2 regions of the Streptomyces sp. NPDC088707 genome follow, and region 1 is predicted to be linked to the other one. Evidence: riboswitches for the same ligand, from Rfam matches in the RefSeq annotation. Region 1 holds a riboswitch; the other holds the start of a gene.
The links. A riboswitch is a leader RNA that binds a small molecule or an ion and turns the genes downstream of it on or off. The one in region 1 is predicted to bind S-adenosylmethionine.
Positions count from the first base shown of each region.

Region 2: it holds a riboswitch for S-adenosylmethionine, as region 1 does, so the genes downstream of both, ACIP84_RS17210 (aminotransferase class V-fold PLP-dependent enzyme) here and thrC (threonine synthase) in region 1, are expected to answer to the same signal.

Region 1 covers NZ_JBIVLV010000011.1:43,654-59,110, reverse strand. Annotated here, with positions in the region: gene groL (chaperonin GroEL) at 1-875, opposite strand, end outside; gene ACIP84_RS29390 (cold-shock protein) at 1,195-1,398, opposite strand; gene ACIP84_RS29385 (MoaD/ThiS family protein) at 1,835-2,110, opposite strand; gene thrC (threonine synthase) at 2,125-3,435, opposite strand; SAM riboswitch class I at 3,429-3,626, opposite strand; gene ACIP84_RS29375 (glucosyl-3-phosphoglycerate synthase) at 3,776-4,717, shown strand; gene ACIP84_RS29370 (hypothetical protein) at 4,756-6,585, shown strand; gene ACIP84_RS29365 (trehalose-6-phosphate synthase) at 6,680-8,125, shown strand; gene otsB (trehalose-phosphatase) at 8,220-9,062, opposite strand; gene ACIP84_RS29355 (DUF3263 domain-containing protein) at 9,121-9,384, opposite strand; gene ACIP84_RS29350 (ABC transporter substrate-binding protein) at 9,443-10,750, opposite strand; gene ACIP84_RS29345 (ROK family protein) at 10,947-11,906, shown strand; gene nagA (N-acetylglucosamine-6-phosphate deacetylase) at 11,906-13,048, shown strand; gene ACIP84_RS29335 (1-phosphofructokinase family hexose kinase) at 13,185-14,105, shown strand; gene ACIP84_RS29330 (hypothetical protein) at 14,236-14,655, shown strand; gene ACIP84_RS29325 (carbohydrate-binding protein) at 14,745-15,457, opposite strand, start outside.
Region 2 covers NZ_JBIVLV010000005.1:156,078-171,534, reverse strand. Annotated here, with positions in the region: gene ACIP84_RS17245 (hypothetical protein) at 1-945, opposite strand, end outside; gene ACIP84_RS17240 (NlpC/P60 family protein) at 1,039-2,052, opposite strand; gene ACIP84_RS17235 (NlpC/P60 family protein) at 2,253-3,302, opposite strand; gene ACIP84_RS17230 (NYN domain-containing protein) at 3,569-4,933, opposite strand; gene ACIP84_RS17225 (hypothetical protein) at 4,967-5,209, opposite strand; gene ACIP84_RS17220 (rhomboid family intramembrane serine protease) at 5,368-6,111, shown strand; gene ACIP84_RS17215 (Lrp/AsnC family transcriptional regulator) at 6,108-6,389, shown strand; gene ACIP84_RS17210 (aminotransferase class V-fold PLP-dependent enzyme) at 6,459-7,901, opposite strand; SAM riboswitch class IV at 8,155-8,271, opposite strand; gene trpD (anthranilate phosphoribosyltransferase) at 8,359-9,423, opposite strand; gene ACIP84_RS17200 (cytochrome bc complex cytochrome b subunit) at 9,556-11,178, opposite strand; gene ACIP84_RS17195 (Rieske 2Fe-2S domain-containing protein) at 11,175-12,227, opposite strand; gene ACIP84_RS17190 (c-type cytochrome) at 12,224-13,033, opposite strand; gene ACIP84_RS17185 (heme-copper oxidase subunit III) at 13,108-13,728, opposite strand; gene ACIP84_RS17180 (hypothetical protein) at 13,931-14,332, shown strand; gene ACIP84_RS17175 (Ig-like domain-containing protein) at 14,338-15,457, opposite strand, start outside.

The DNA of each region.
Region 1 (15,457 bases):
ATGGCGATGTCGTTCAGCATGGCCTTGCGACGGTCGCCGAAGCCCGGGGCCTTGACCGCGACGGACTTGAAGGTGCCGCGGATCTTGTTGACGACCAGGGTCGACAGGGCCTCGCCCTCGACGTCCTCGGCGATGATCAGCAGCGGCTTGCCCGACTGCATGACCTTCTCCAGGAGCGGGAGCAGGTCCTTCACCGAAGAGATCTTGGAGTTGACGATCAGGAGGTACGGGTCGTCGAGTGACGCCTCCATACGCTCCATGTCGGTGGCGAAGTACGCCGAGATGTAGCCCTTGTCGAAGCGCATACCCTCGGTGAGCTCCAGCTCCAGACCGAAGGTCTGGGACTCCTCGACGGTGATGACGCCTTCCTTGCCGACCTTGTCCATCGCCTCGGCGATGAGCTCGCCGATCTGGGTGTCGGCGGCGGAGATGGAGGCCGTGGAAGCGATCTGCTCCTTGGTCTCGACATCCTTCGCCTGCTCGAGCAGGGCGCCGGAGACGGCCTCGACGGCCTTCTCGATTCCGCGCTTGAGGGCCATCGGGTTGGCACCGGCGGCCACGTTGCGCAGGCCCTCGCGGACGAGCGCCTGGGCGAGAACGGTGGCGGTGGTCGTACCGTCGCCGGCGACGTCGTCCGTCTTCTTGGCGACTTCCTTGACCAGCTCGGCGCCGATCTTCTCGTACGGGTCCTCGAGCTCGATCTCCTTGGCGATGGAGACACCATCGTTGGTGATCGTGGGGGCGCCCCACTTCTTCTCGAGGACGACGTTGCGACCCTTGGGGCCGAGGGTGACCTTGACGGCGTCAGCGAGCTGGTTCATGCCGCGCTCGAGACCGCGCCGGGCCTCCTCGTCGAACGCGATGATCTTGGCCATGTGAAGTGGTCCTCCCGGACATGGGGTGGATAACGCTCCAGGACCGCGCCGACGCCCGCGACGGACGGCCTCCGCAGCTCCGCGTGGTTCCTTGCCCCACCCGGCCGGCGGCCTCGTCTGCCCGATCCTCGTAGCACTCTCACCTTCCGAGTGCTAACGCCAATGATTAGCACTCGCCCTATGAGAGTGCAAGCGACTCTCGAGTTTCGGGAGGTGGACGGGGGGCGCGAGAGGGGCGCGGGAACGCGCGAGGGGCCCGCTTCCCCTCAGGGATGCGGGCCCCTCGACGTCGTTGCGTCGGTGGCCGATCGCGCCGCGCTCAGACGGCGAGCTTGACCATGTCCGCCTGCGGACCCTTCTGGCCCTGCGAGATCTCGAACTCGACTCGCTGTCCCTCTTCGAGGCTGCGGTAGCCATCCATCTGGATCGCGCTGTAGTGGACGAAAACATCCGCACCACCGTCGACCGCGATGAAGCCGTAGCCCTTCTCCGCGTTGAACCACTTGACGGTGCCCTGAGCCATGCCTAACTCCCCTATTACTGGCCCTTGCGCGGGACCCGCACTTCGCGGAACCCGGGTCAGACCCTGCGCCGGAACGCGTCGACCGCGGCTGAATGTATCTGCCCAACTGCCCTCTGCAACAGGTCAATCGAGCGAGAATTCTGGGCGCCACGGAAAGGCGAATTGGGGAGATTCCCTTGGATGACCGGGCAAGTCGGGCCCGGCAAAGCGCGCAGAAGGTACACAACGCGCACACACTTTGGCTGCTTCTTGTCGCGCGGGGACGCATTCTCATATGCGCCTGGCATGAGCAGCGGAGGGGACTTCCCCAACTCTACCGCGCTCAACCATGCAGAATTGCCCCTTCCGCTTTATGGCGCGGAAGGGGCAATTAAGAAAGACGGGGACAACCGGTGGGCCCGCGAAGGCCCACAGCCTCCGGCACCGAGTTCGACGGTCAGCCTCCGGCGACGGCCGGGATGATCGAGACGCCGGCGCCGGCCGGGGTGGCCGTCTCCAGGCCCTGCTCGAAGCGCACGTCGTCGTCGTTCACGTAGACGTTGACGAAGCGGCGCAGCTTGCCCTGGTCGTCCAGGACGCGGGCGGCGATGCCCGTGTGGTTCTTCTCCAGGTCCGCGATGACCTCGGCGAGGGTCGCGCCCTCGGCCTGGACCTCGGACTGACCGCCCGTGTAGGTGCGGAGGATGGTGGGGATGCGGACGTTCACGGCCATGTCTTCGAAACCTTTCAGAGGGCCAGGCCGGCGTCGCGGAACGCGTCCAGGCTCGGGCGGATGGTGACGGTCGCCTGAGAGGTGTCGGCCACCGCGTCCAGGGTCTTGAGTCCGTCGCCGGTGTTGAGGACGACGGTCGTGAGGTTCGGGTCGATCAGCCCGTTCTCGACGAGCTTCTTCGTGACGCCGACGGTCACGCCGCCCGCGGTCTCGGCGAAGATGCCCTCGGTCTGCGCGAGCAGCTTGATCGCGTCCACGACCTGCTCGTCGTTCACGTCCTCCACGGCGCCGCCGGTGCGGCGGGCGATGTCGAGGACGTACGGGCCGTCGGCCGGGTTGCCGATCGCGAGCGACTTGGCGATCGTGTTCGGCTTCTGGGGCCGTACGACGTCGTGGCCGGCCTTGAAGGCCACCGACACCGGGGAGCAGCCCTCGGCCTGCGCGCCGAAGATCTTGTACGGCCTGTCCTCGACGAGGCCCAGCTTGACGAGCTCCTGGAGACCCTTGTCGATCTTCGTGAGCTGGGAGCCGGAGGCGATCGGGATGACGAGCTGGTCGGGGATGACCCAGCCGAGCTGCTCGCAGATCTCGTACGCCAGCGTCTTGGAGCCCTCGCCGTAGTACGGGCGGAGGTTGACGTTGACGAAGCCCCAGCCCTCGCCCAGCGGGTCGCCGATGAGCTCGGAGCAGAAGCGGTTGACGTCGTCGTAGTTGCCCTCGATGGCGACGAGGTCACCGCCGTAGACACCGGCCATGACGACCTTGCCCTGCTCCAGGTCGTGCGGGATGAACACGCAGGAGCGGAAGCCGGCGCGGGCGGCGGCGGCGCCGACGGCGCCGGCCAGGTTGCCGGTGGAGGAGCAGGAGAGGGTGGTGAAGCCGAAGGCGCGGGCGGCCTCGATGGCCTGGGCGACGACCCGGTCCTTGAAGGAGTGGGTCGGGTTGCCGGAGTCGTCCTTGACGAAGAGCTTGCCGGGGGCGACGCCGATCTCGCGGGCGAGGTTGTCGGCCTGGACGAGCTTGGTCCAGCCCGGGTTCAGGTTGGGCTTGTCGGCGACGTCGGCGGGGACGGGCAGCAGCGGGGCGTAGCGCCAGATGTTGGCGGGGCCGGCCTCGATCTGCTTGCGCAGTGCCTCGGGGTCACCGGTGGGGAGGTCGTACGCGACTTCGAGCGGTCCGAAACAGAGTTCGCAGGCGAAGATCGGGCCGAGCGGGAAGACTTCACCGCATTCGCGACAGGAGAGTCCGGACGCGGGACCGAGGTCGACCGAGGTGGCGGGGGTAGCAGTCTGTACAGCCATGGAGGCGAGGCCCTTTCTCCTCATCTTTCCCATGACGAATTTTTCGTCATGAGACGGATTTGGCACCTTCCCTAGCCGGGGGCCTCGCGCATGAAAGCTGTGCCCGTCAGGGCTCCACCTGGGGTGGTGGCCGGGAGACGGGTGGGCGAGACAAACCGACTGGAGGGTTGCCGGGGCTTCAACGGGCCGTTTCCCTCTGCCCCTCTGGATGAGCGGTATTCGATTGTGAAGCGCGGTGGACTTTCGTTCCTGCGCTCCGACGCGGGCGGCACCCCGACGTGCATCGGGCATCCGCGTTGTTCAAGACTGTAACCGAAGGCCCGGACGCTTGGACCGGCCGTCCGAACCGCGAGATGGAGATCACGTGCTGGAAGAGGTGGAGCGCTGGCTGGACCGGCGGTCCTGGTCCGTGGCGGACCGGCCGCTGGAGCGGATCCTCGCCGCGAAGCGGAACACGAAGGTCAGCGTCGTCCTGCCGGCGCTGAACGAGGAGGCGACGGTGGGTGACATCGTCGCCGTGATCCGGCGCGAGCTCATGTCGGAGGCGGTACCGCTCGTCGACGAGCTGGTGGTGATCGACTCGGGCTCCACGGACCGTACGGCGGTGGTGGCGGCGGCGGCCGGGGCGCGGGTGGTCGCGCGGGACGCGATACTCCCCCGGATACCGGCCGTGCCGGGCAAGGGCGAGGTCCTGTGGCGGTCGCTGATGGTGACCACGGGGGACGTGGTGTGCTTCGTCGACGCGGACCTGCGGGACTTCTCGGCGGACTTCGTGTCGGGGATCGTGGGCCCGCTGCTCACCGACCCGGACGTGGACTTCGTGAAGGCGATGTACGACCGCCCGTTCGGAGACACCCCTGGTCAAGGGGGTCGGGTGACGGAGCTCGTGGCCCGCCCTCTGCTCAATCTGCACTGGCCGCAGCTGGCCGGCCTCGTACAGCCGCTGGGCGGCGAGTACGCGGCGCGCCGGTCCCTGCTCGAACGGCTGCCCTTCCCGGTCGGTTACGGGGTGGAGCTCGGGCTGCTCGTGGACGCGCTGCACACGGTGGGTCTGGACGCGCTCGCGCAGGTGGACGTGGGGGTGCGCAAGCACCGGCACCAGGACGGGCAGGCGCTGGGCCGGATGGCGGCGGCGATCTACCGGACGGCGCAGCTGCGGCTCTCGCGGGGACATCTGGTGCGGCCTCTGCTGACGCAGTTCGAGCGGGGCGAGAAGGGCTTCGAGCCGCGGACGTACGCGGTGGACACGGAGGAGCGGCCACCGATGGCCGACATCGTGGAGTACGCCCGCCGCCGCGTGGCGTAACGCCCCATGATGATCTGTTTTGCCTACATTGCCCTTTTATGCGCTTCAGACAACATCACCTGGGCAGGGTGCTCGCGGCCGTCGTGGCCGTCGGACTGACGGCGGGCTCGCTCGCGTTCACCGCGGCGGGGCCGGCCGCGGCGGACGTGGTCGAGCCGTTCGGCAAGCGGTACGGCGAATCGCTGTACGGCGACTTCACGACCATCGGGAACACGGTCATGGGCTGTCCGACCGCCCCCGCCGACCTGGCCGCCCGCTGTGCGCTCGCGGCGACCGGCCAGGGCGCGGACAACGACGACACCTTCGTGATGCGGCGGCTCGACGCCGGCGCCCTGGGGAGCGCGTACGGCTCCAGCACCGGCCGGGTGCGGATCCCGGCGGGCGCGGAGGTGGCGTACGCCCGGCTCTTCTGGGGCGGCAACGACGGCACGTACAAGGGCCCGAGCGGGGCGCAGCTGAAGCGCTGCGACATCTCCGGCGCCGACGTCGAGCGCTCGCCCGGCGACCCCACGACGACCGCCCCGGTGATCAGGGTCGGCACCGGCGCCGCGACCCCGGTCTCGATCGACAGCATGGTCGCCGACCCGGCCGACACCGACGGCCCGCACTACTACACGGGCGAGTCGGACGTGACGGCGGCGTTCGCGGGCACCTCGGGGACGGACGCACAGGTGGCCGTCGGCAACATCTGGGCGCCCGGCGGCAAGGGCTGCGTGGCGGGTTGGTCGCTGACCGTCGTCCACCGGTTCCCGGGCCCCGACCCGGTCCGCGCGCCCGAGCGGCGGAACGTGTACGTGTACGGCGGGCACGTCCTCCAGCGCTCCTCCTCCCCCGCGACCACGATCACCGTGGACGGCTTCCGCCGGAGCGGCGGCAAGGCGCGGGCGAGCGTCACCGCGTACGAGGGCGACCGGAACACCCCGGGTGACACCTTCCTCGTCGACGGCAGGAACGTCACCGAGGCCCACACGGGCAGCACCGGCAACTTCTTCATCAGCGGGGACGACGGTGCCGTCGCCCCCGACCTGGTCGACAACCTGAGCATCGACGCGAAGGCCTTCGACATCCCCGACGGCGCCGTCCCGCAGGGCGCCACCTCGGCCGATCTGACCTTCTCGACGCGCGGCGACACCTACGTGCCCTCCGCGCTGGCCTTCTCCGTGCCGGTCCCCGACCTGGAGATCACCAAGACGGCGAGCCCGCGCACGGTGAAGCCGGGCGACACGCTCACCTACACGATCACCGCGAAGAACGTCAGCGCGCACGACTACCCGAACGCCAGGTTCAGCGACGACCTGACCGGGAACCTCGACGACGCCGACTACCGGGGCGACGTGCGGACGGACCTGGGCACGGCGACCTACCAGGCGCCGAGGATCGGGTACGTCGGGACCGTCCCGGCCGGGAAGACGGCGACCGTCACCTACTCGGTGAAGATCAAGAACCCGCCGGCCGGGGACGGGCGGCTCCGCGACCGCGTGGTGGTCGAGACCCCCCGCTCCAACTGCGCGGCCGGCAGCGAGGACCCGGCCTGCGGGGCCGCCCCGGAGATCCGGAAGCCGAAGCCGAAGCCGAAGCCGACCCCCACGCCGACACCGACCCCGGTGGATCCGACCCCGACGCCGGCGGACCCCACGCCCACTCCCGTGGACCCGACACCGACCCCGGTCGAGCCCACGCCGCCCCCGGCCCCCGCCGATTCCGCCCCCGCGCCCCCGGCCCCGGGACCGCGCGGGAACGGCGGCGGCTCGATGGCCGAGACCGGCGGCAACGGCGAACGGCTGTGGCTGCTGGGCGCCCTGGGCCTCGCCCTCGCGGCGACGGGCCTGGTCGCGAAGGCGGCGATGCGCGGCCGGCGCGAGAACTGACGGCCGTCCGGAGGTCCGGCCACCCTCCGTGGCCGGATCCACCCGTCTCGTATACGTACGTTTGAGCGTTTACCGGACGGGCTAGGTTCGCCCCATGGCATCTGTGCTCGTGGCATCCAACCGGGGACCCGTCTCGTACGTGCGCGGGGAGGACGGTGAGCTCGACGCCCGCAGGGGCGGCGGCGGCCTGGTCTCCGGGCTGAGCGCCGTCTCCTCGCAGGACAGCCTGTGGGTGTGCGCGGCGCTCGGCGAGGGCGACCGGGAGGCCGTCCGGCGCGGCATCGCCGAGCCGGGCGTCCGGATGCTGGACATCGACCCGGAGGTGTACGCCGACGCGTACAACGGCATCGCGAACTCGGTGCTGTGGTTCCTCCACCACCACCTGTACGACACCCCCCGCGAGCCCGTCTTCGACGCGGAGTTCCGCCGCCTCTGGGAGTCGTACCGCGCCTACAACCGCGCCTTCGCCGAGGCCCTGGCCGCCGAGGCGGACGACGGCGCGGCGGTCCTGGTGCAGGACTACCACCTGGCGCTCGTCCCCGGGATGCTGCGGGAGCTCCGCCCCGACCTGCGGATCGGACACTTCACGCACACACCGTGGGTGTCCTCCGAGTACCTGCGCATGGTGCCGGACGACATCGTCGAGGAGCTCCTGTGGGGCATGCTCGGCGCCGACGAGCTGGGCTTCCACACCTGGGGATGGGCGTCGGCGTTCATCAGCTGCTGCTCCCAGCGCGACGACCCGACCGGGACGGCCCGGGGCGTGTGGCCGAGCGGCGACCCCTGGCACGGGGTGGAGTGGCGCCGCCACGGCGCGGGGAAGGGCCGCACCCGGGTCCGGGCGTACCCGCTGGGCGTCGACGGCGACGAGCTGCGGGCCCTGGCCCACCGCCCCGAGGTGGACGAGGCCCTCGCCCGGCTCCGCGCCGAGGTGGGCGGGCGCAGCACCGTCGTCCGCGTCGACCGCACGGAGCTCTCGAAGAACATCCTGCGCGGCCTCCTCGCCTACCGGGAGCTGCTCACCGTCCACCCCGAGTGGCGGGACCGGGTGGTCCACCTGGCCTCGGCGTACCCCTCCCGGCAGGACCTGCAGTCGTACCGCGCGTACACGGCCTCGGTGGCGGAACTGGCCGCCGAGATCAACGCGGAGTTCGGCACGGCGGACTGGCAGCCGGTGATCGTGTCCGTGGAGGACGACTTCACCCGCTCCCTCGCCGCGTACCGCCTGGCGGACGTGGCCCTGGTCAACCCGGTGCGCGACGGCATGAACCTGGTGGCGAAGGAGATACCGGTGGTCTCGGACGCGGGCTGCGCGCTCGTCCTGTCCACGGGCGCGGGCGCGTACAAGGAACTGCGGGAGGACGTCCTGGCGGTGAACCCCTTCGACGTGTCGGAGACCGCCGACGCCCTCCACACCGCTCTGACGATGCCCCTGCCGGAACGCGCCGACCGCACGAAGCGCCTCGCCGCGAAGGCGACGGCCCTGCCCCCGCAGCGCTGGTTCCTGAACCAGCTCGACGCGCTGCGGGAGGAGAGCTAGGAGCCGCCCCGCTCCGGGGCGGCGGCCCGCTCCGGGGAGGCGACCAGCCCGGTGGACCTGCTCGTACGGAAGGGCTGACGGGCCCGGCCCCGGCTCAGGCCTCCCCCCGTACCGCCGCCGCCAGCGCCCCCAGGAACTCCACCACCCCCGGCGGGCCCGGCACCGCCAGGTCCCCGCGGTCGGCCAGCTCCGGGACCTCCGTCGAGCCGCTGCAGACCAGCAGGCCCGGGGTGCCGTCGGAGCGGAGCTTCTCGACGGCGGCGAAGGCCGGCAGGTCACCCAGGTCGTCGCCCGCGTAGAGCACGGACCCGGCGCCCACCTCCCGTACGTACTCCGCGAGCGCGACGCCCTTGTCCATGCCCGGCGGACGCAGCTCCAGGACCATGCGGCCGGGCTCCAGGACGAGGCCGTGGTGGGTGGCGAGGTCGCTCAGCGGGCCCTTGAGGGCCTCGAAGGCGCCCTCCGGGTCGAGGGCGCGGCGGGTGTGGACGGCGACCGCGCGGCCCTTCTCCTCGATCCAGACGCCCGGCCAGGCGCCGGCCCGGTCGAGGAAGCCGGGGAGCTCGGCGCGGACGGAGGCGACGCCCGGGTGCGGGGCGGCGGCCCGGACGGTGCCGGTGACCGCGTCCCAGCGTTCGGCGCCGTAGTGGCCGAGGACGACGAGGTGCTCCAGGCCGGGGACGCCGGCGAAGCCGCCGTACCGGACGGCGACCCCGGCGGGGCGACCGGTCACGACGGCGACGGAGGCGACCTCGGGCGCGAGCGCGGCGAGCGCCTCGACGGCGCCGGGGTGGGCGCGGGCCCGTTCGGGGTCGGGGACGATCTCGGCGAGGGTGCCGTCGAAGTCGAGGGCGACGACGGCCTTCTCGGGCCGCGCGAGCAGCGCGGCCAGACCGTCGCGGCCGGCGGATGTGGTCGGATGCGGGAGACTGACCATACTCCCGACCCTACCCACGCACGCCGCCCACGTCAGGGCCGCGAACAAGACGGGAGCGCTACCGCCTCTTCCGCTTCTCGTCCCGCACCCGTCGCAGCCGGTTCACCGTCACCGGATCGTGGGCGAGGGCCCTGGGGTCGTCCAGGAGGGCGTTGAGCACCTGGTAGTAGCGGGTCGGGGAGAGTCCGAGGGTCTCGCGGACCGCACGCTCCTTGGCGCCGGGCCCCGGCCAGGAGCGGCGCTCCACGGCGAGGAGGGCCCGCTCGCGCTCACCGAGCCCGCCCTCGTCACCGCTGTCCGCCGCTTCCCGCTCCTCGGTCATGCGACCAACCTATTATCCAGCGCTCCTCGACGCCGTGGCCGCCCGGTCGCGCGAACGCCTACTCGGCGCTCTCCGCCGCCGTCGCCGCGCGTCCGATCGCGCCGAGGACCTCGGCGGGGACCCCGGCCGGGGTGACGGCCTTGCCGATGTTCTGCTTGACGTTCTCGCTGACCTTGGCCCAGGACGTCTTGCCGACCGGCGGGAGCTGGCTCTCCGGGAGCGTCTTGAGGAAGACGCGCAGGTTGGCGTGCTCGGGCTCGGTCTCCATGCGGGTGGAGGCGGTGACGGTGACCGGCAGGAGGTCGTTGTCGCCGGCGAACTTCAGGACGTTCTCGTCGCTGAAGACGAAGTTGAGGAAGTCGCCGATCTCCTTGCGGTGACCGTTCTGCTTGAAGCCCATGATCCAGTCGGCCACGCCCATGGCGGCCTCGGCGTGGCCGTCGGCGCCCGGGAGCGGGACCTGGCCCACCTCGACGCCCTTCTTGGCGGCTTCCTTGAGGAGCGAGGGGTGGCCGTTGAGCATGCCGACCTCGCCGTTCGCGAAGGCGGCGAAGGCGGCCTTGCGGTTGAGCTTGCCGGGGGCGACGGGCCCGGTGAGGCCCTTGCCGACCAGCTTGTTCTTGAGCCAGTCGAAGGTCTTGATGTTGGCGTCGGAGTCGACCGCGTAGTGGTCGGTGCCGTCGGTCCAGCCACCGCCGCCGCTGAGCATCCACATCAGGGCCTCGGCCTGGGCCTCCTCGGGGCCGAGGGGCAGCGCGAAGGGGGTGCGGACACCGTTGTCCTTCAGCTTCTCGGCGGCCTCGGCGAGCTCGTCCCAGGTGGTGGGGGCCTTGGCGCCGGCCTCGTCGAAGAGGGACTTGTTGTAGAACAGCGGCCGGGTGGAGGCGACGAAGGGCAGCCCGTACTGGATCCGCTTGTGCTCCCCGGCGTCGACGAGCGGCGCGAGGAAGTTGGACTGGACGGGTATGGAGAGCAGCTCGTCGGCGGCGTAGAGCTGGTCGGCGGCGGCGTAGTCGGCGTAGGCGCCGATCTGCGCGATGTCGGGGGCCTTGTCGGCCGCGACCATCTCGGCGACCTTGCGGTCGACGTCGTCCCAGGACTCGACCTGCACCTCGACCTTGACGCCGGGGTGGCCGGCCTCGAAGGCGGTGACGAGGTCGGCCCAGTACTTCTTGGTGGTGTCGCCGCCGGTGAGGTCGTAGTCGGCCGCGACCAGTCTCAGGGTCACGTCGCCGGAGTCGCCTCCGAGCGAGCCACAGCCGGCGACCGTGGCGGTCAGTCCGAGTGCGGCGACGGCCGCGGTCAATCCAAGGAATCGTCGCCGCTCCACGGCTTCATCCACCTTTTGCTCGTCGTTGAGCTGCATCGAGCCGCACGTTTGCTCTGCGCAGGGCCGTAAGTCTCTCGCGTGCGCGGGTATGAGGTCTACACCACTCGGGTATCACTTCCGCAACGTCACCGGGACGATGGGCCCCATGACGGGACCCGAATTTGTATCCGTACGCAACAATCCTCGGCAGTGGACTAGACCTTTTGGGTCCCCCAGGGCCAAACTGTCACCCGTGAGACACGTCATCGCCCTGGATGTGGGCGGCACCGGCATGAAGGCCGCCCTCGTCGGGGCGGACGGCACCCTGCTCCACGAAGCCCGCCGCGCCACCGGACGCGACCGCGGCCCCGAGGCCGTCGTGGAGACGATCCTCGGCTTCGCAGCCGAGCTCCGCGCCCTCGGCCAGGAGCGCTACGGCGAGCCCGCGGCGGCCGCCGGAGTCGCCGTCCCCGGCATCGTCGACGCGGAGAACGGCATCGCCGTCTACGCCGCCAACCTCGGCTGGCACGACGTTCCCATGCGCGAACTCCTCAGCGGCAGACTCGACGGCATCCCCGTCGCCCTCGGCCACGACGTCCGCACCGGCGGCCTCGCCGAAGGCCGCATCGGCGCGGGCAACGGAGCCGACCGCTTCCTCTTCGTGCCCCTCGGCACCGGCATCGCCGGCGCCATCGGCATCGGCGACCGCATCGAGGCCGGCGCCCACGGCTACGCCGGCGAGATCGGCCACATCGTCGTCCGCCCCGGCGGCACCGTCTGCGGCTGCGGCCAGCGCGGCTGCCTGGAGCGGTACGCCTCCGCCTCCGCCGTCTCCCAGGCCTGGGCCGAGGCGAGCGGCGACCCGAAGGCCGACGCGGCCGACTGCGCCAAGGCCGTCGAGTCCGGCGACGCCGCCGCCCTCCGGATCTGGCAGGACGCCGTCGACGCCCTCGCGGACGGCCTGGTCACGGCCCTCACCCTGCTGGACCCCCGCACGCTCATCATCGGTGGCGGACTCGCCGAGGCCGGGGAAACCTTGTTCACACCACTTCGGGCCGCGGTGGAGGAGCGAGTCACGTTCCAGAAGCTGCCCGCCATCGTCCCGGCGGCCCTCGGGGACACCGCCGGATGCCTGGGCGCGGGCCTCCTCGCCTGGGACCTGCTCGCCGACCGGCGCCCCCAGCGCCCCACCGACTCGGAGGTTTCCGCCTGATGGCCGATCACCAGGTTCTCGCCGGCGCACACGTCGTGCTGCCCACCGGAATCGTCGAGAACGGACGTGTGATCGTCGACGGCGAGCGCATCGTCGGGGCCGTCCCCGAAGGCGCCGAGACCCTCGACCTGACCGGGCACTGGCTCGTCCCCGGCTTCGTCGACATGCACAACCACGGCGGCGGCGGCGCGTCCTTCACCTCCGGCAGCGTCGACGAGGTCCTCAAGGGCGTCCACACCCACCGGCTGCACGGCACGACCACCGTCGTCGCCTCCTTCGTCACCGGCGAGATGGACTTCCTCACCCAGCGGGCCGGGCTGCTCTCCGAGCTCGCCGAACAGGGCGAGATCGCCGGCCTCCACTTCGAGGGCCCGTTCATCTCCCCCTGCCGCAAGGGCGCCCACGACGAGACGCTGCTCCGCGACCCCGACCCGGCCGACGTCCGCAAGCTGATCGACGCCGCCCGCGGCCAGGCCAAGATGGTCACCCTCGCCACCGAACTGCCCGGCGGCATCGACTCCGTACGCCTGCTCGCCGAGCACGGCGTGATCGCCGCCATCGGCCACACCGACGCCAGCTACGAGCAGACCGTCGAGGCCATCGACGCCGGCGCCACCGTCGCCACCCACCTCTACAACGCGATGCCCGCCCTCGGCCACCGCGCGCCCGGCCCGATCGCCGCCCTCCTGGAGGACGAGCGGATCACCGTCGAGCTCATCAACGACGGCACCCACCTCCACCCCGCCGCCCTGGAGCTCGCCTTCCACCACGCGGGCCCCGAGCGCGTCGCCCTCATCACCGACGCCATGGACGCCGCCGGGTTCGGCGACGGCCGCTACATGCTCGGCCCCCTGGAGGTCGAGGTGAAGGACAGCGTCGCCCGCCTCGTCGAGGGCGGCTCCATCGCCGGCTCCACCCTCACCCTGGACCGCGCCTTCAAGCGCGCCGCCACCATCGACGGCCTCCCCGTCGAGTCCGTCGTCCAGGCGATCTCCGCCAACCCGGCCCGACTGCTCGGCGTGTACGACCGCGTCGGCTCCCTCGACCCCGGCAAGGACGCCGACATCGTGGTCCTGGACGCCGAGTTCAACCTCAAGGGCGTCATGCGCAAGGGCGAGTGGATCGTCGACCCGAAGGCCTGAGCACGCTTCTGATCAGGAGTCACACGGAACGGCGGTGGGCCGGGGGTCTGGGCCAACCGCCTTTCGTTTGGCATGATCAGTGCCCGTCGGAGCGCGCGTTCCGCAGGACTTCACACGGAGTACGGGGGTTGGTCGGATGATCCTCACGGTCACCCTCAACACAGCGATGGACCTGACCTACCGGGTCCCCGCCCTCACCCCGCACGCCTCCCACCGGGTCACCCAGGTCATCGAGCGCCCCGGCGGCAAGGGCCTCAACGTCGCCCGGGTGCTGGCCGCGCTCGGCCACGAGACCGTCGCCACCGGCTTCGCGGGCGGCGCCACCGGTGCCGTGCTCCGCGAGCAGCTGGCCGCGACCCCGGTCCGCGACGAGCTCGTCGAGACCGCGGGACCCACCCGCCGTACCGTCGCCATCGTCGACACCGCGAGCGGCGACACCACCCAGCTCAACGAACCGGGCCCCACCGTCACCGCCGCCGAGTGGACCGTCTTCCGCACCCGCTTCACCGCGCTCCTCGACGGCGCCACGGCGGTCGCCCTCTGCGGCAGCCTCCCGCCGGGCATCCATGTGGGGGCGTACGCGGAACTCGTCCGCCTCGCCCGTACGGCCGGAGTCCCCGTCCTCCTCGACACCAGCGGCGAACCCCTCCGGCGCGGCATCGCCGCCCGCCCCGACCTCGTCAAGCCCAACGCGGACGAACTCGCCCAGCTCACCGGCACCCGCGACCCGCTGCGCGCGACCCGCGAGGCACGGGGCCGCGGCGCCCGTACGGTCGTCTCCTCGCTCGGCCCCGACGGCCTGCTCGCCGCGACCCCGGAGGGCCTGTGGCGCGCGGCCCCGCCGGCAGCCGTGAAGGGCAACCCGACGGGCGCGGGCGACTCGGCCGTCGCCGGCCTGCTGTCGGGCCTGGCCGACGACGCCCCCTGGCCCGACCGCCTCTCCCGCGCGGTCGCCCTATCGGCGGCGACGGTGCTCTCCCCGGTGGCCGGCGAGTTCGACCCGACGGCCTACGAGGAGCTGCTGGCGCAGGTCCGCGTCACGGCAGTCACGGCCTGAGGACCCTGCCATTCGAGCCAGACACCGGCCTCTTCCTGCCGACATGACTACCTATCGCGGCCGACGCGCATTCGTTCGAACGTGTGAGCGAGGATCACGAGAAATCGTTCGCACTACACCAGGAATGCGCATGCCAAAGAAGGCCATGACCACTGCGGGAGTCCTCGTTTCGGCACTCGCACTATCTCTGTCGACGGCCGGGTCGGCTCACGCCGCCGACGGCTTCACCGTCGTCCGCGGCTGCGGCACGACCGGCGCATACGGGGACATGTCCGCGACCAACTGGCACGGACCCGACGCCACGATTCCCATCAAGTTCACTCTGACCGACACGGTCGGCGACGGAAACAGCGTCCGGATCCGCCTGGTCTCGAAGGACGTCTGGGGCAAGATCCACTACTGGCCATGGCGTACCAACTCCCAGGGCCAGGGCAGGACCACCACCTGGAACACCACGGCCTCGCACCAGAACGGCCTCTTCGACATCGGGATCCAGGTGGCCCGCGTCAACAGTGACGGCAGCACGAAGAACCACTGCACCGACTGGTAGGCGTCCGAGCCCTGTCACCCGCGTGACCCAGGACTACGCCCGAGAGGCCGCCGGACCCGTGCGGGCCGGCGGCTGCGGCGGCCCGGCGGTCACCGACCGGTCTTCCCCGCCTCCAGGTAGACCTGGTCCAGGATCGCGTCGCAGGAGTTCCCGGTCTCGCAGGAGATCTTCAGGGCGTTGTTCCCCTTGTCGAGGTCCACGTAGGCGTACGTGTACGTCCAGCCCTTCTCCCAGTCGCCTTCGGCGGCCTTGGCAAAGTTGGACATGTTCACCTCGCGCGGCGGCGCGCCGTTGACCGTAAGGGAGGTCTTGGCGTCCTTGCCGGGCACGCTGTAGATGATGCGCAGGGTGTACGCGCCGGACTTCGGCACCTCGACGGACCAGCTCGCCGAGCCGCCCTCGCCGTTGAAGGCCACGTAGGACCCGCCCGGGCCCTTCGCGCCCTTCACGGTCGTAGCGAGTGCCGCCGGGCCGCCCAGCTTCAGCGTCGCCGCGTCCTGCTTCGGGAGTTCGGCCGGGGTCTCGTCCGCGCTCGGCTCGGTGCTGGGCTCGTCGGACGGCTTCGCCGGCGCCGTCGCGGTGGTGCCGCCGGTGTTCGCCTGGTTGTTCTTGTCGTCGTCCTTGCCCGAGTTCGTGATCACCGCGGCCGCGATGCCCACCACGACGACCGCGACGACCGCGACCGCGCCGATGAGGATGCCCCGGGTGTTGGGGCCGCGACCGGAGCCACCCCCGTGGTGGTGCTGCGGCGGGGGTCCCTGCCGGGTCGGCGGGCCGCCGTAGGTCTCCGGGGCGGCGTACT
Region 2 (15,457 bases), on a different contig from region 1:
GCGGCGCAGTTCGGGGGCGGCCTCGGCGGCGGTGCGGTCGGCGTCCCGGTAGGCGACCCAGTCGGCGAAGCCCTCGGAGAGCCAGACCGGGGTGGACGGGGTGGTGGCGGCGCGGGTGGCGACATGGACGGTCTCGTGCGTGAGGACGAGCTGCCGTCCGAACTCCCCGAGGACCCCGTACGCCTCCGGGTTCACGATCACCCGGTCCGCGGGGGCGTCCGCGCCGCCCCGGGTCTCCCCCGTGGTGACGGCGGCGATGCCCCGGTAGGAGTCCCCCGGCGCCCCGAGGAGCTCGCCCATCCCCGCGAGCGACCCGGGGACGAGGACCACCACGTCACGGGCCCACCCGACGGGCCACGCGGCGGAGACGGCGGGAACGGCCCGGTCCGCCGCCGCGGCGATCTCCCGGAGCCGCTCGGGCCTCTGGCCGACACCGAGGACGAGCGAACGGGTGCCCCGGACGGTCACCACGTCGCCCTGCTCCCAGAGGTGCCGGGGCGCCCCCCGCGCCGGACGGTCACCGGTCACGTACCAGCGTCCGTCCCGCTCGGTCAGGTCGAGGACCCGGGCGCCGGTGAGGGGCCGCCTGTCGTGGCCCTCGAGCCGGTAGCCGAGGTCGGCGCGGGCGGTGACGCGGTCGGCGGCCGTGCGGTCGACCCCGGTGAGCCGGTAGGTCCAGCCGTCGACGGGCACCGTCGCGAGCCGACGGAAGACGGCGAGGGCGGTCGGGGCGTACGAGGGGTCGACGGCGGCGAGGTAGCCGGGCTGGTCGCGGTCGAGGAGCGCCCTGGCGTGCCGGTCGAGGAGTCCCTGTATCTCCCGGGCGGCCGTGTCGGCGGGCCGGTCGGCGCGCGCACCGCAGCCGACGAGTCCCGCGAGCACGAGCAGCAGGGCCGCCAGGCAGGCCGTCGCCGGCCTCCGCGCTCCACACCCCTGACCCGCCACGCCTCCGATCGTACGGTCGGATCGGCGGGAACTGCTCCCGGTACGGCCCCGGCCCCGGCCGGAGGCGCCCCCGGGCCCGGACCGCAATTCGTTTCAGACCCGGGTCACCGTCACGTGCGACATCATGTTCACCGGGTCGTAGCGGACCCGCGCGCCCGGGTAGGGGGCGTGGATGACCTGGCCGTTGCCGGCGTAGATCCCCACATGACTGGCGTCGCCGCGATACGTGACGAGGTCGCCGGGCTGTGCCTGGGAGAGCGGCACCTGCCGGCCCGCGTACCGCTGGGCGGAGGAGGTCCGCGGCAGGCTGATCCCGGCCTTCCCGTACGACCAGACCATCAGGCCCGAGCAGTCGAAGGCGGAGGGTCCGGTCGCCCCCCACACATAGGGCTTGCCGACCGCGCTGCGGGCGGCGATCACCGCGGCGGCAGCCCGTGACGAACCCGGGGCCGCCGCCTCGGGCATCGGCGGCAGCTCCTCCGCGCGTCCGCCGGAGCGCGAGGCCCGGTCGAAGTCGGCGCGCTCCTCGACGGTGAGGCCGGCGAGGACCCGGCGGGCCTCGGCGAGCTTGCCCTCGACGACGCGCTTGTGACGGGCCACCTCGGCCCGGCTGCGCTCCAGCTCGACCAGGGCCGTGCGGGCCTCGGAGCGCTTCTGGCTCAGCCGGCGCTGCTCCCGCCGGAGCTCGCCGAGCGCCGCTCCCTGGCGGGCGGTGATCCGGTCGAGCGCGGAGGCGCGGTCGAGGTAGGTGTCCGGGTCGGAGGAGAGCAGCAGGGCGAGGGCGGGGTCGATGCCGCCGGAGCGGTACTGGGCGCCGGCGACCGAACCGAGCGCGCCCCGCATGTGGTTGATGCGCTCCTGGCCCCGGGCGAGGCTGTCCTGGGCCTGGGAGACCGTCCGGCGCAGCGCGTCCGCCTTCTCGTCCGCCCGGTTGTAGCCCTCCGTGGCCTTCTCGGCCTCCTCGAAGAGGCGGTCCACCGTGGCACGGGTGGCCGCGGCCCCGGCGCCGGGTTCGGCGCTCGCGGGGACGGCCCCGAGGGTCGCCGCGGCGGTGGCCGCGGCGGCGGTGAGGACGGTGACCCGGGCGGGTCGGCGGTGGGACGCCACGAATCGCGCTCCGTTCGGCTCGACGCTGACTGGCGCGGCAGACAGTAGCCGCTGATCACTCCGCGTCCAACGAAGGCGCCGGGCACACAAAGTGACGCCCCGCCGGAGATCACAGGTCACCGGCGGGGCGTCAGGTCAGCTCGCGTCGCGGCGAACCACCCGATTGGGCGGTACGGCTGCGCGGGTCGCGTCGTGGCGGGTCAGCCTCCGATGCGGACACCGAACTGGAAGGAGCCCAGGGTGTTCATGGACTCGTAGCGGACGTTGACGCCCGAGTACGGGGCGTGCAGGACCGTGTTGTTGCCCGCGTACAGACCCACGTGCGACAGGCCGTTGAAGAAGACCAGGTCGCCCGGCTTGAGCTGGCTGCGGCCGATCTTCGTACCGTCGTTCTGCTGGGTGTACGTGGTGCGGGTGAGGTCGACGCCGGCCTTGCCGTAGGCCCACTGGGTCAGACCGGAGCAGTCGAACGAGTTGGGGCCCTCGTGGCCGGAGGCGTACGGCATGCCGACCCGGGTGGCGGCCGCGGCGAGCGCGGCGGCGCCGAAGCCGGAGGCGGGGGCCTCGTTGCCGAGGTCGATCCGCTCGCCGGCGGCGCGGCTGGCGCGCTGCGCCTGCTCCTGCTCCTTCTGCCGGATCTTGGCCCGCTCGGCCTCGGTCAGCGTGTTGAGGAGCTTGCGGGCCTCGGCCAGCTTGCCCTGGAACTTCTTCTTCTTCTCGCCGAGCGTCTTGCGGACGTCCTGGAGGTCCTCGAGCTTCGTGGTGGCCTCGGCGCGCTGCTGGGCGAGGCTGCGCTGCTTGGCCTGGATCGAGGTGAGGACGTCGGCCTGCTGGGCACTCAGCTGGTCGATCGCGGACGCCTTGTCGAGGTAGGTGTCCGGGTCTGCGGAGAGGAAGAGCTGGAGGGCCGGGTCGATGCCGCCGGAGCGGTACTGGGCGCTGGCGACCGAACCGATCTGGTCGCGCAGGGTGTTGAGCTCCTGCTGGCCCCGGGCCACCTTGTCCTGGAGGTTGCCGATCTCCTCCTGCAGCTTGCCGCGGCGCTCCTCGGCGAGGTTGTACTGCTCCGTGGCCTCCTCGGCCTCGTGGTGCAGCTTGTCGACCTTCGACTTGACCTCGTCGATCTTGGGCTTGGCGGGGGCCGCCTGGGCGCCCGTCTGGGCGGTGAGCGCTACGGCGGCGGCCGCGGTCGCGGTGAGTACGGTCACGCGCATGCGGCTCGGCTGCTTGGGTCGACGGTGGGACGCCACGAAGGCGAGCTCCTTCTTCCTCAGAGCCGCCCAACCGGTAAGGGCAGGCGGTTCCTCCGCCGCCACCCCGGATGGGTGATCAACCGCGCGAAGGTTCGAGCTCCGACCCTAGTGACCAACTTGTGATCAGTTCAAATCCCACTGGCAAAAATATCGCTCAGGGACCACTTAATTTACACGCACCACACAGGCAGTGATGGCCACTTGACGGTCCGCCCTCCAGAATTCGGGCATAAGACACAACAGTTGCCATGTGTGGCGATGCATCAGGAGAGCCGCGAAAGCCGCTTCAACAGCAACGCGGACGCCACGGGGCGCGCCCCGGCCTTCGCCACCCCGTCGGCCACCTCGCGGTCGGTGGAGACCACCACGACCGGCCGGCCCGGCGGCTCGGCCCGCACCAGCTGGCGGATCAACTCGTCCGCGGTCACACCCGGCTTGGAGAACAGCACCCGCACCCCGCGCGGCGGCGCGAGGAGCACCGGCGCCGCCAGCTCCGCCCCGTCGAAGACACAGGTGACCTCGGCGCCCGAGCGGGCCGCGAGGGCCGACAGACTGCCGAGCAGCCGCAGCCGCTGCTTCTCCAACGGCATCGTGGGATAGCCGGTCTTGGTGACGTTGTAGCCGTCGACGACCAGATGGGCCTGCGGCAGCGCAAGCAGCTGGTCGAGCAGCGCCGGGTCGGTCTCGGAGAGCGCCCGCGCCGCGATGTCCTTCGGGGACATCCGGCCCGGCTCCACCGCGTCCACGGTGTCCGCCGGGTGCACCGACACGGGCGGCAGCGCGAGTTCGCGGCGCAGCCCCTGGGCCGCGTCGAGCACGGTGTCGAGCAGCAGCCGCAGCCGCATGTCCTCCACCGAGCGCCCCTCCCGGGCCGTCCTGCGGCTCGCCTCCAGGGCGGCCTCGACCTCGCCGAGCCGGGCCTTGAGCCGACGGCTCTCGCTCTCGGCGGACGACACCTGGGCGGCCGCCTCCGCCTTGGCGGCGTCGATCTCGCCCTGGACGCGGCGCAGCGCGGCCTCGCCGCGCTTCACGTCGCTCTGGGCGCTGCGCAGCTTGCGGTGAAGCGATTCCGCTTCCTTCCGGGCCGCCTCCAGATCGTGCCGCAACTGCTCGGCCTCGCCCCGCGAGCGGTCCCGGGCGGCGGCGAGTTCCTCGCGCAGCCGCTCCAGCTCGCGCCGGCCCGCCTCGTCGGCCCGCTCGGCGTCGACGCGCAGGGCCTCCTCGCCCGCGGCCGCCACCAGCTTGACCCAGCCCGGCGGGCGCAGCACATAGGCCGCGGCCGCCACGTCGACGGGGTCGGCCGCGGCGGGCGGGGTGCCGGTCTCGACGGCTCCGGCCAGCTCGGGCTGGCCCTGCTTGAAGCGCTCGCCGATCCGCTGCCGGAACAGCGGGTCGCTCTCCAGGGCCGCCGCCATGGCGTTCCCGGCGAACTTGGCGCGCCGGGACGCGGTGAACCGGGCGTACTGCCTCAGGGGTGCGGGCAGCTCCGCGACGGTCAGCCCGCCGAAGGCGTCGGCGACCAGCGCGACGACCCGCCGCCGTACGCCTTCCGGCAGTGGGTGGTCGAGCGTCTCGGCAGCGTCACCTGCCGCGCCGGCCGGCTCTCCACCGTGCGCGGGCTGCTCCACGATCCGTCACCCCTATGTCGTCCGCGCCGTCCCTCAGGAGGCGGCGCCCGGCCTGTCCACCAGTTCGATCTGATCCACCGCGTTGCACCAGCGACAGCGGACCGACTCGATGGTCTCACTGACCACCTGCCGCTCCTCGACCGTCGGGTCTCCCGCGAGGTCCAGATGGACGTACTCCACGACCTTGGAGGAGCGCGTCACGTCGAAGCGGGTCAGGTTGCCGCAGAGCGTGCAGCGCCACCGGGTGTCGGCGGTCGGCAGGGGAACCGTCGTCATCGTGCCGTCCTTCTTCCTGTTGCGTGGTACCAGGTGCGGGAGCCGCGGTGCGCCGTCGAACTGCGGTCGTACTGCCCGTTACCCTACGGCCTCGCCGGTACGCGGGGGCACGGCGAGGCACTCTGTCCAGTTCGGCCCCGGTACGCCATGATCTGTCCATGATCGACTGGCGAGATGCGGTCCGCGCCGTCCGGGGGTCCTGGCGGGGCACCCTCGATGGCCCCACGGTGACGTACGGACTGATCGCCGCCTGCTGTGTGCTCTTCGTGATCGGCCCGGTCTCCGGGCTCAACCCGGTGTACGGCACGGGGGACGGGCTCCTCGCGGCGCAGGGCGAGTACTTCCGGCGCTGGGGCGTCGTCCCCGCCGAGCTGATGAGCGGCGACCCCCGCGCCCTGCTCACCCCGCTGACCGCGCTCTTCGTCCACGGCAGCTGGCTCCACCTGCTGGGAAACATGCTGTTCCTGTACGTCTTCGGGGCCATGGCCGAGGAGCGCATGGGTCCCGTCGAGTTCGCCCTCTTCTACCTGGGCACGGGCTACCTCGCGCTGCTCGGGTACGCGGTGGCGCACGCGAACAGCGAGCAGACCCTGGTCGGGGCGTCCGGGGCGATCTCCGGGGTGCTCGGGGCCTTTCTCTTCCTCTTCCCGCGCTCCCGGGTCACCAGTCTCTTCCCGTTCCTCTTCTTCCTGCCGCTGCGCTTCCCGGCCTGGATCGTGCTGATCTTCTGGTTCGTGCTGCAGTGGCTGGCGGCGCGGGCGGCCGGCGCCGGTCCGGGCGTCGCCTATCTGGCCCATGTGGTGGGCTTCTCCGTCGGCTTCCTCTACGCCTGGGGGCGCTACCGGGGTGGGGATAGAGTGAAAGCCCCAACCGCGGCGACCGAGGGAGAAAGCCAGCCGTGATCACCGCGATCGTGCTCATCAAGACCAGCGTGGACCGCATCCCCGAGATCGCCGAGTCGATCGCCGGGCTCGACAGCGTCAGCGAGGTCTTCTCGGTGACCGGCACCTACGACCTCATCGCCATGGTCCGCGTGCCCCGTCACGACGACCTGGCGGACGTCATCCCCGGCAGCATCAGCAAGATCCCGGGCGTCGAGGCCACGGACACGCATGTCGCCTTCCGTACGTACTCCCAGCACGATCTGGAGGCGGCCTTCGCCATCGGTCTGGAGTCCTGAGACCGCGTTCACGGCATGCTGAAGGGGGCCTCCCGCTGGGAGGCCCCCTTCACCCGTACGAGTGAGTGATCAGCCGCGATCGGGGACGCAGCGGCCGTCCTCGGTACGGTACTTCCACTGCGCGCCGTCGCGGACGAGCTCCTTCACGGCGCCGACGAAACGCTCCACGTGCTCGTCCGGCGTACCGGCGCCGAAGCTCACCCGGATGGCGTTGAGCGACCTCTCCCCCGGGGCCGCCTCGGGGGCGCCGCACTCGCCCGGGTCCTGCGGGTCGCTGCCGAGCAGCGTGCGGACCAGCGGGTGGGCGCAGAAGAGACCGTCGCGGACGCCGATGCCGTACTCGGCGGAGAGCGCGGCGGCGAAGTGGGAGCTGTTCCAGCCCTCCACGACGAAGGAGATGACGCCGACGCGCGGCGCGTCGTCGCCGAACAGCGAGAGCACCTTGACCTCGGGGACCTCGGCGAGTCCCTCCCGGACCTTGGCGATCAGGTGCCGCTCACGCTCGACGAGGGTGTCGAAGCCGGCCTCGGTGAGCGCCTTGCAGGCGGAGGCGATGGAGTAGACGCCGATGACGTTCGGGGAACCTGCCTCGTGCCGGGCCGCGGTGGTGTGCCACTCCACGTCCACACCGCCGTCGGCCCGACGGGCCACCTTGCGGGAGGCGCCGCCGCCCGCGAGGTAGGGCTCGGAGTCCTGCAGCCAGTCGGCGCGGCCCGCGAGGACGCCGGAGCCGAAGGGCGCGTACAGCTTGTGCCCGGAGAAGGCGATCCAGTCCACGTCGAGCTCCTGGACCGAGACCGGGTGGTGGGGCGCGAGCTGGGCGGCGTCGAGCACGATCCGGGCGCCGTGGGCGTGCGCGGCGGCGGCGAGCTCCTTCACCGGCCACAGCTCACCGGTGACGTTGGAGGCGCCGGTGACGCAGACCAGGGCGGGGCCGTAGGGGTCGCGGTCGGCGAGCGCCCGCTCCAGGGTGGCGACGGCCTGCTCCGGGGTGCGCGGGGCGTTGAGGTAGGTGACGCGGGCGTCCCGCCAGGGCAGCAGCGAGGCGTGGTGCTCGGTCTCGAAGACGAAGACCTGGCAGTCGGCCGGGAGCGTGGCGGCGAGCAGGTTGAGCGAGTCGGTGGTGGAGCGGGTGAAGACGACCTGGTCGCCGGGGCGGCAGTCGAGGAACTCGGCGACGGTGACGCGGCTGTTCTCGAAGAGGTCGGTGGAGAGCTGGGAGAGGTACCCGGCGCCGCGGTGGACGCTGCCGTAGTAGGGGGCGTACGCGGCGACGTCGTCCCACACCCGCTGGAGAGCGGGGGCGCTGGCCGCGTAGTCGAGCGCCGCGTAGGTCACCTCGCCGCCGGTGACGAGCGGGACGGTGACGTCCCGGCCGAGCACCGGGAGCGGGGCGGCGCAGCAGGGATCGGCCGATTCGGCGGCGGTCTCGGCGGAAGCGGTCTCGACGAGGGTGGCGGCGGGGGTGGCGGCGGTCTCGGCGGTGGCGACGGCGTCAGGGCGTGCGGACATGGCGGTATCTCCCGGCGGGCGGTGCGGAATGGCTTCGGTGATCCCGTACGCGGCCGGAGAGGGCGGGGTACGGGTGAGAGGCCTCGGAAGACACGGGTGCACAGGTGCACGGGGAGACTCAGGGGTACACGGGGTACGCGGAAGTGACCCTGATCCGATGATCCGAGGGTGAAGAAGGGGCGTACTCGCCCTATCGCATTCGCTTGCTCACGGAAAAAGCTCCTCGAGAGACCAGGACCCCTGGTGTTCGAGGGGTCCGCGCTTGCCGTAGACCTCGCTGCCTACGGCCTGGTCATCACCCGGGGCACCCCGCCACGGACGGAGGGTTGCCGGACAGCAAGCCGGGGCCAAAACGCTGTCACTCGTGACCTGTAGAGCATCCTGCCACATGATCGCCGAAGCGCAAGACCCCGGTCCGCATACTGGACCGGGGTCGTGGGCGTGCGCCGTGCGGAGGTCAGGCGTTGCTGGCGGCGACCCAGCGCTCCAGGGCCCGGCGGGCCTCGCCGGAGTCGATGGCCTCCGCGGCCTTCTCCATGCCGGCGCGGATCTGCTCCACCAGGGTGCCCTCCCCCGGCGCGAGCGCGGTCAGCGCCGCCGCCGAGTTGAGCAGCACCGCGTCCCGTACCGGACCGGTCTCCCCCGCGAGCAGCCGGCGGGCCACGTCGGCGTTGTACGAGGCGTCCGCGCCGCGCAGCGCCTCCACGGGGACGAGGTCGATGCCGACGTCCCGGGGGTCGAAGGCCTCCTCCCGCACCGCACCGTCGCGGACCACCCAGACCCGCGAGGTGGCGGTGGTGGTCAGCTCGTCGAGGCCGTCGTCGCCGCGGAAGACGAGCGCGGAGGAGCCGCGCTCGGCGAGCACCCCGGCGACGATGGGGGCCACCCGGGCGTCGGCGACACCGGTCGCCTGGGACCGGACGCGGGCCGGATTGGTGAGCGGACCGAGGAAGTTGAAGACGGTCCGGATGCCGAGCTCCTTGCGGGCCGTCGCCACATGGCGCAGCGCCGGGTGGAACTTCACGGCGAAGCAGAAGGTGATCCCGGCCTCCTCGGCGACCTCGACGACCCGCTTCGGGGTCAGGTCCAGGTTGACGCCGAGCTTCTCCAGGACGTCGGAGGCGCCGGAGGCGGAGGACGCGGCCCGGTTGCCGTGCTTGACGACCTTGGCGCCGGTGCCGGCCACGACGATCGCCGACATCGTGGAGATGTTGACGGTCTTGGCGCCGTCGCCGCCGGTGCCCACGATGTCGACGGTGGCGCCGGGCACCTCGATCGTGTTCGCGTGCTCGTACATGGTGCGGACGAGGCCGGTGATCTCCTCGACGGTCTCGCCCTTGGCGCGCAGGGCCACGACGAAGCCGGCGATCTGGGCGTCGGTGGCCTCGCCGCGGAGGATCCGGTCCATGGCCCAGGCGGTGTCCTCCGCGCTCTGGTCGCGGCCGGACAGCAGACCGTCCAGGACGACGGGCCAGGAGCGGCCCGCCGACGTAGGTCCTCCAGCGGGGGTCGCAGCGCTCATGGCAGCTCCTGGTCAGTCCGGTGACGGCTAGGGCTCCACCCTATCGACCCCCGTGGACGGCGAAGAGCCCCGTCCATCGAATGGACGGGGCTCTCACCGTGGCGACTTGTCGAAAGTCGGGAAGTCAGGTGATCAGTGGTGGCCGTGGCCGCTCTGGATCTCCTTGTACTCCTCGACCGTGGGCTTGGCGACCTGGCTGTCGCCGCCGTAGTAGCCCTTGTTGAGCTTGACCCGGAGCTTCTCCATGCGCCCGACCTTGCGCTCCACACCGTTCTCGTCGACCGCCGGCGGAAGCTCCGCCGCGTCGTACTGCTCGTGAGCGGTGAGGCGGTGCAGCTCGCCCTGGCTGAGCGGCTCGTGGATCTCGACGAACTCACCGTGCGGCAGGCGCTTGATGATGCCGGACTCGCGACCGTGCAGCACCTTGTCCTTGTCGCGGCGCTGGAGGCCGAGGCAGATCCGCTTGGTGACGATGAACGCGATGACCGGGCCGACGAAGAAGAAGATCCGTACGAACCAGGTGATCGAGTTGAGCGACAGGTGGAAGTGGGTCGCCCAGAGGTCGTTTCCACCACCCACGAGCATGATCATGTACGCGGTGATCCAGGCGACACCGAAGCCGGTGCGCGTCGGAGCGTTGCGCGGGCGCTGCGCGATGTGGTGCTCGCGCTTGTCGCCGGTGATCCACGACTCGATGAACGGGTAGACCGCGATCGCGGCGAGGACCGCCGGGAAGATCGCCAGCGGGATCATCACGCCCAGGACGAGCGTGTGGCCCCAGAGGTTGATCTCCCAGCCCGGCATGACACGGATCAGACCCTCGGCGAAGCCCATGTACCAGTCGGGCTGGGCGCCGGTGGACACCTGGTCCGGCCGGTACGGGCCGATGGCCCAGATCGGGTTGATCGAGGCGATCGCGGCGACGATCGCGATGACACCGAAGACCAGGAAGAAGAAGCCTCCGGCCTTGGCCATGTAGACCGGCAGCAGCGGCATGCCCACGACGTTCTTGTTCGTACGGCCGGGGCCGGCGAACTGCGTGTGCTTGTGGAAGAACACCAGGATGAGGTGGGCCACCACGAGGCCGAGCATGATGCCGGGCAGCAGCAGGACGTGGGCCGAGTAGAACCGGGCCACGAAGTCGCCGCCGGGGAACTCCCCGCCGAACAGGAACATCGACAGGTAGGTGCCGATGACCGGGACGGACAGGATCGCGCCCTGCATGAAGCGGACACCGGTGCCGGAGAGCAGGTCGTCCGGGAGCGAGTATCCGGTGAAACCGGTGAACATGCCCAGGAAGAACAGCAGGAAGCCGAACAGCCAGTTGATCTCACGCGGCTTGCGGAACGCACCCGTGAAGAACACGCGCATCATGTGCACGAACATGCCGGCGAGGAAGATCAGCGCCGCCCAGTGGTGGATCTGCCGGATGAGCAGACCACCGCGGACCTCGAACGAGATGTGCATCGTCGAGTTGAACGCCTCGGACATCAGCTGTCCCTGGAGCGGGACGTACGGTCCGACGTACTCCACCTCGTTCATCGACGGGTGGAAGAACATCGTCAGATAGACGCCCGTCAGGATGATGATGAGGAAGCTGTAGAGGCAGATCTCACCGAGCATGAAGGACCAGTGGTCCGGGAAGATCTTCCGCATGTTGGCCTTGGCCAGCGTGTAGATCCCCAGGCGTCCGTCGGCCCAGTCGGCTACCCGCTCACCGGCGGGTGCCTTCTTGGTATCGGTCACGGTGCTCATCCGCGCTCCCAGAAGGAAGGACCGACGGGCTCGTCGAAGTCGCCGAGCGCCTCCAGGAAGCCCTTGTCGTTCACGCCGATCCGCAGCTGCGGGAGGGCGTGACCGGCCGGGCCGAAGATGACGCGGGCGCCGTCGGAGAGGTCGAAGGTGGACTGGTGGCACGGGCAGAGGACGTGGTGCGTCTGCTGCTCGTACAGGGAGATCGGGCAGCCCACGTGGGTGCAGATCTTCGAGAACGCGACGATGCCCTCGTGCGACCACTCGAGCTCGCGCTTGTCCTTGATGTCCTCCGGCTGGATCCGGACGATCATCAGGGCGGCCTTGGCGATCTCGGTCTGGAAGTGGTGGTCGTGCTCCGAGAGGCCCTCGGGCATCGCGAAGGTCAGCGAACCGACCGCGACGTCCTCGGGACGCAGCGGCTCGTGCGTGTTCATGTTGATGAGCTGAAGACCCTTGGCCCACATCGTGGTCCGGAGCTTCTTCTCGGGCAGCGGGCCCATGTCACGCAGCAGCACGATGCCGGAGAGCGGAACGAGCGACAGCGCGCCGAACATCGTGTTGCGGATGAGCTTGCGACGGCCCATGCCCGACTCGGCGGCACCGGCCGCGAAGTCCGACATGACCTTCGCCTTGGTCTCGGCGTCGGCCGCGATCGGGTGACGCTCGTCCGCGATCTCGACGTCGGACATCAGGGTGCGGGCCCAGTGGACCGCGCCCGCGCCGATGAAGAAGAGCGCGAGACCCAGGGTCCAGCCCAGCGCGAAGTTGAGCGCGGACACCCGGCCGAAGGGCCAGATGTACACGATCTTGTCCACCGGGAAGATCACGTACGAGGCGATGAAGCCGATCGTGGCCAGCATCGACAGCGTGAACATGAACGCCACCGCGCGCTCGGACCGGCGCGCGGCCCGCTCGTCGATGTCCTGGATGCGGGGCTTGTGGGGCGGGAGGCCCGGGTCGGCGAACGGGTCGTCGGCGACCTTCACCGCGCCGTGCACGGTGTCCTGCCCTGCCGGCAGGTTCTCTTCTGGAATCTCTTGGCTACTCATGACTTCTTGGCCTTAGCGGTGTGGGCCGCGACCCAGATGGCAACTGCGATCAGCGCACCCAGGCCGAAGACCCAGGCGAACAGGCCCTCGGAGACGGGGCCGAGGCCACCGAGCGAGAGACCGCCCGGACTGTCGGCCTTGTCGCCGTTGACGGCCTGGACGTACGCGATGATGTCCTTCTTCTCCTTCTCCGGCATGGTCGTGTCCGGGAAGGAGGGCATGTTCTGCGGGCCGGTCTGCATGGCCTCGTAGAGGTGCTTCGGGCTCACGCCTTCGAGGTTCGGGGCGTACTTGCCGTAGGTCAGCGCGCCACCCTCACCGGTGAAGTTGTGGCACTGGGCACAGTTGGTGCGGAACAGCTCGCCACCCTTGGCGATGTCGGCACCGTCAGGGCTGTACTGGCTCTCGGTCGGCGTGATCGGGCCGGCACCGAGAGAGGCGACGTACGCCGCGAGCTGATCGATCTCAGCCTGCGAGTAGATGACCTTCTTCTTCGGGACCTGGGCGCCCGGCTGCTGGGCCGGCATGCGACCCGTGCCGACCTGGAAGTCGACGGCGGCCGAACCGACGCCTACGAGGGAGGGGCCGTCAGTGGTGCCCTGACCGCCGGTTCCGTGGCAGCTGGCGCAGCCGACGGAGTAGAGCTTCTTCCCCTCCTCGATGGCGAGGGACTGGGCGGTTTCATCGGCCTTCGCCGTGCCCGCGGGCGCGAACGCGGCGTACAGCCCCCCAGTGGCCGCCAGCGCGAGAAGTAGGACGACGACCGCCGCCAGCGGATGGCGTCGTCGTGCGGAGAGCTTTTTCACGGATTACCCCGGTGTCAGGATCTTCTGCGTCGATGCTTGCTGGATGTCTCGGTCCGCCGGGTCGGCGGCGCCGACTACTTGATCATGTAGATCGTGGCGAAGAGGCCGATCCAGACGACATCGACGAAGTGCCAGTAGTAGGACACGACGATGGCAGCGGTTGCCTGCTCGTGAGTGAACCTCTTGGCGGCGTACGTCCGGCCGAGGACCAGCAGGAAGGCGATGAGACCGCCCGTCACGTGCAGGCCGTGGAAGCCGGTGGTCAGGTAGAACACGGAGCCGTACGGGTCCGACGAGAGCGAGAGGCCCTCGTGCTTCACCAGCTCGGTGTACTCGAAGACCTGCCCGCCGATGAAGATCGAACCCATCACGAACGTGATGATGAACCACGACCGGAGCTTCTTCACGTCGCCCCGCTCCGCGGCGAAGACGCCGAGCTGGCAGGTGAGTGAGGAGAGCACCAGGATCGTGGTGTTGGTGGCCGAGAACGGGAAGTTCAAGGCATCTGCCTTTTCCGCCCAGAACTCGGCACCCATCACCGATCGAAGGGTGAAGTACATCGCGAAGAGGGCCGCGAAGAACATCAGCTCGGAGCTCAACCAGATGATGGTTCCGACGCTGGTGAGGTTCGGTCGATTGACCGACGGGTGCGCGTGCCCTGTTTCTACTGTCGTTACTGTCGCCACGACCGACATTATGTCGGTCGCTTATCCCGCCCTCACTCCGGGGGGTGCCGTTCGGAGTGTCAGAGGGGTGTGTCCAGCCCGAACGGCCCAGTGCGCGGGCCTCCTGGCACCCTTCGAACAGGTGTTGAACGGGTGTTGACGGGGTGTGGACCGGAGTAGCATCCGCGCATCGGTCGACGACGACCCACCCGCCTTCCCAGCCGGAGGAACGATGCAGTCGAGTGCCACGGTCCTGGTCTACAGCGACGACGCGAACACCCGCGAGCAGGTACGGCTGGCGGCCGGGCGCAGGCCCGCGTCGGACGTCCCCCCGGTGGAGTTCGTGGAGTGCGCGACGCTGCCGGCGGTGCTGAAGCGCCTGGACGAGGGCGGCATCGACGTGTGCGTCCTGGACGGCGAGGCGGTTCCCGCGGGCGGCATGGGCGTCTGCCGGCAGATCAAGGACGAGGTCTTCCGCTGCCCGCCGGTGCTGCTGCTCATCGGCCGTCCGCAGGACGCCTGGCTGGCCACCTGGAGCCGTGCGGACGCCGCGGTCACCCTTCCGGTGGAACCGGTCGAGTTCGCGGCGTCCCTGGCCTCCCTGATCCGCTCGCGCCTGTCGATCGACGCGTGAGCTGATCAGATCGAGGGCCTGAGGCGGGCCTTCTCCGTGGGGGCCACCGGGTTGCCGGCGGCCTCCACCAGGGCGCTGCCCTCACGCCACTTGGCCCACGGCAGGTTCCAGTCGCCGAAGCCGTTGCCGAAGGTGTCCATCGTGTCGCCGTAGCTGTTGACGACGCGGACGATGTCGCCGGGGCGGACGGTCTCGTAGAACCAGGCCGCGTTCCCCGTCGACATGCCGACACAGCCGTGGCTGACGTTCGCCACGCCCTGCGAGCCGACCGACCAGGGCGCGGCGTGGACGTACTCACCGCTCCAGGTGACCCGGGTGGCGTAGTAGACCGGCAGGTCGTACGACTCGGAGCTGCCCTCCGCGATGCCGATGCTGGTGCCCCGCATCCGGACGTAGTACTCCTTGCCGAGCACCACTTTGATGCCGTTTCGGGTGGAGAAGCCCGGTTTGCCGGTGGTCACCGGAATGGTATTGATCACTTCTCCGTTGCGCCGCACGGTCATGTAGTGCGACCCGGCGTCCGCGACGGCCTCGATCCGGTCGCCGATCGTGAGCTTCAGCGGCTTGGACGCGCCGCCGTAGAGCTTGTCGCCGACCTTGAGGCCGTCCAGGTTGCCGGTGACCGTGACGCTCGCGCCGGCCGGCCAGTACTCCTTCGGGCGGAAGTGCAGCTTCTTGTCGTCGACCCAGTACCAGGCGCCCTCGACGGACGGCGTGGAGCGGACCTTGAGCGCCCGTTCGACGACGGCACGGGCCGCGCGGTCCTTGACAGGGAGGCTGAGGTCGGCCGTGATGGGCTGTCCGACGCCGTACGTGCCCGCCTCCGGGCCGAAGGTCGCGGTGAGCGCCCGTTTGGCCGGGGCCGTCTCGAAGGTGAACGTACGGGCTCCTGGAGCCCCGTCCTCGTCCTCGGTGGCGACGCGGACCGTGTAGCGGGTGCCGGCCGCCAGGGCGGCCGTGGAGCGCCAGCGCTGCCCGTCCGCGGTGAGTTCGCCCGCCAGGTGGTGGCCGGAGGCGTCGACGGCGGTGACGTCGGTGATCCTGCCGTCGTCGCCCTTGGCGGTGACCTCCAGAGGCTTCTCCGGGTCCGCCTTGGCGCCGTCCTCGGGGGCGCTGACCGCGAGC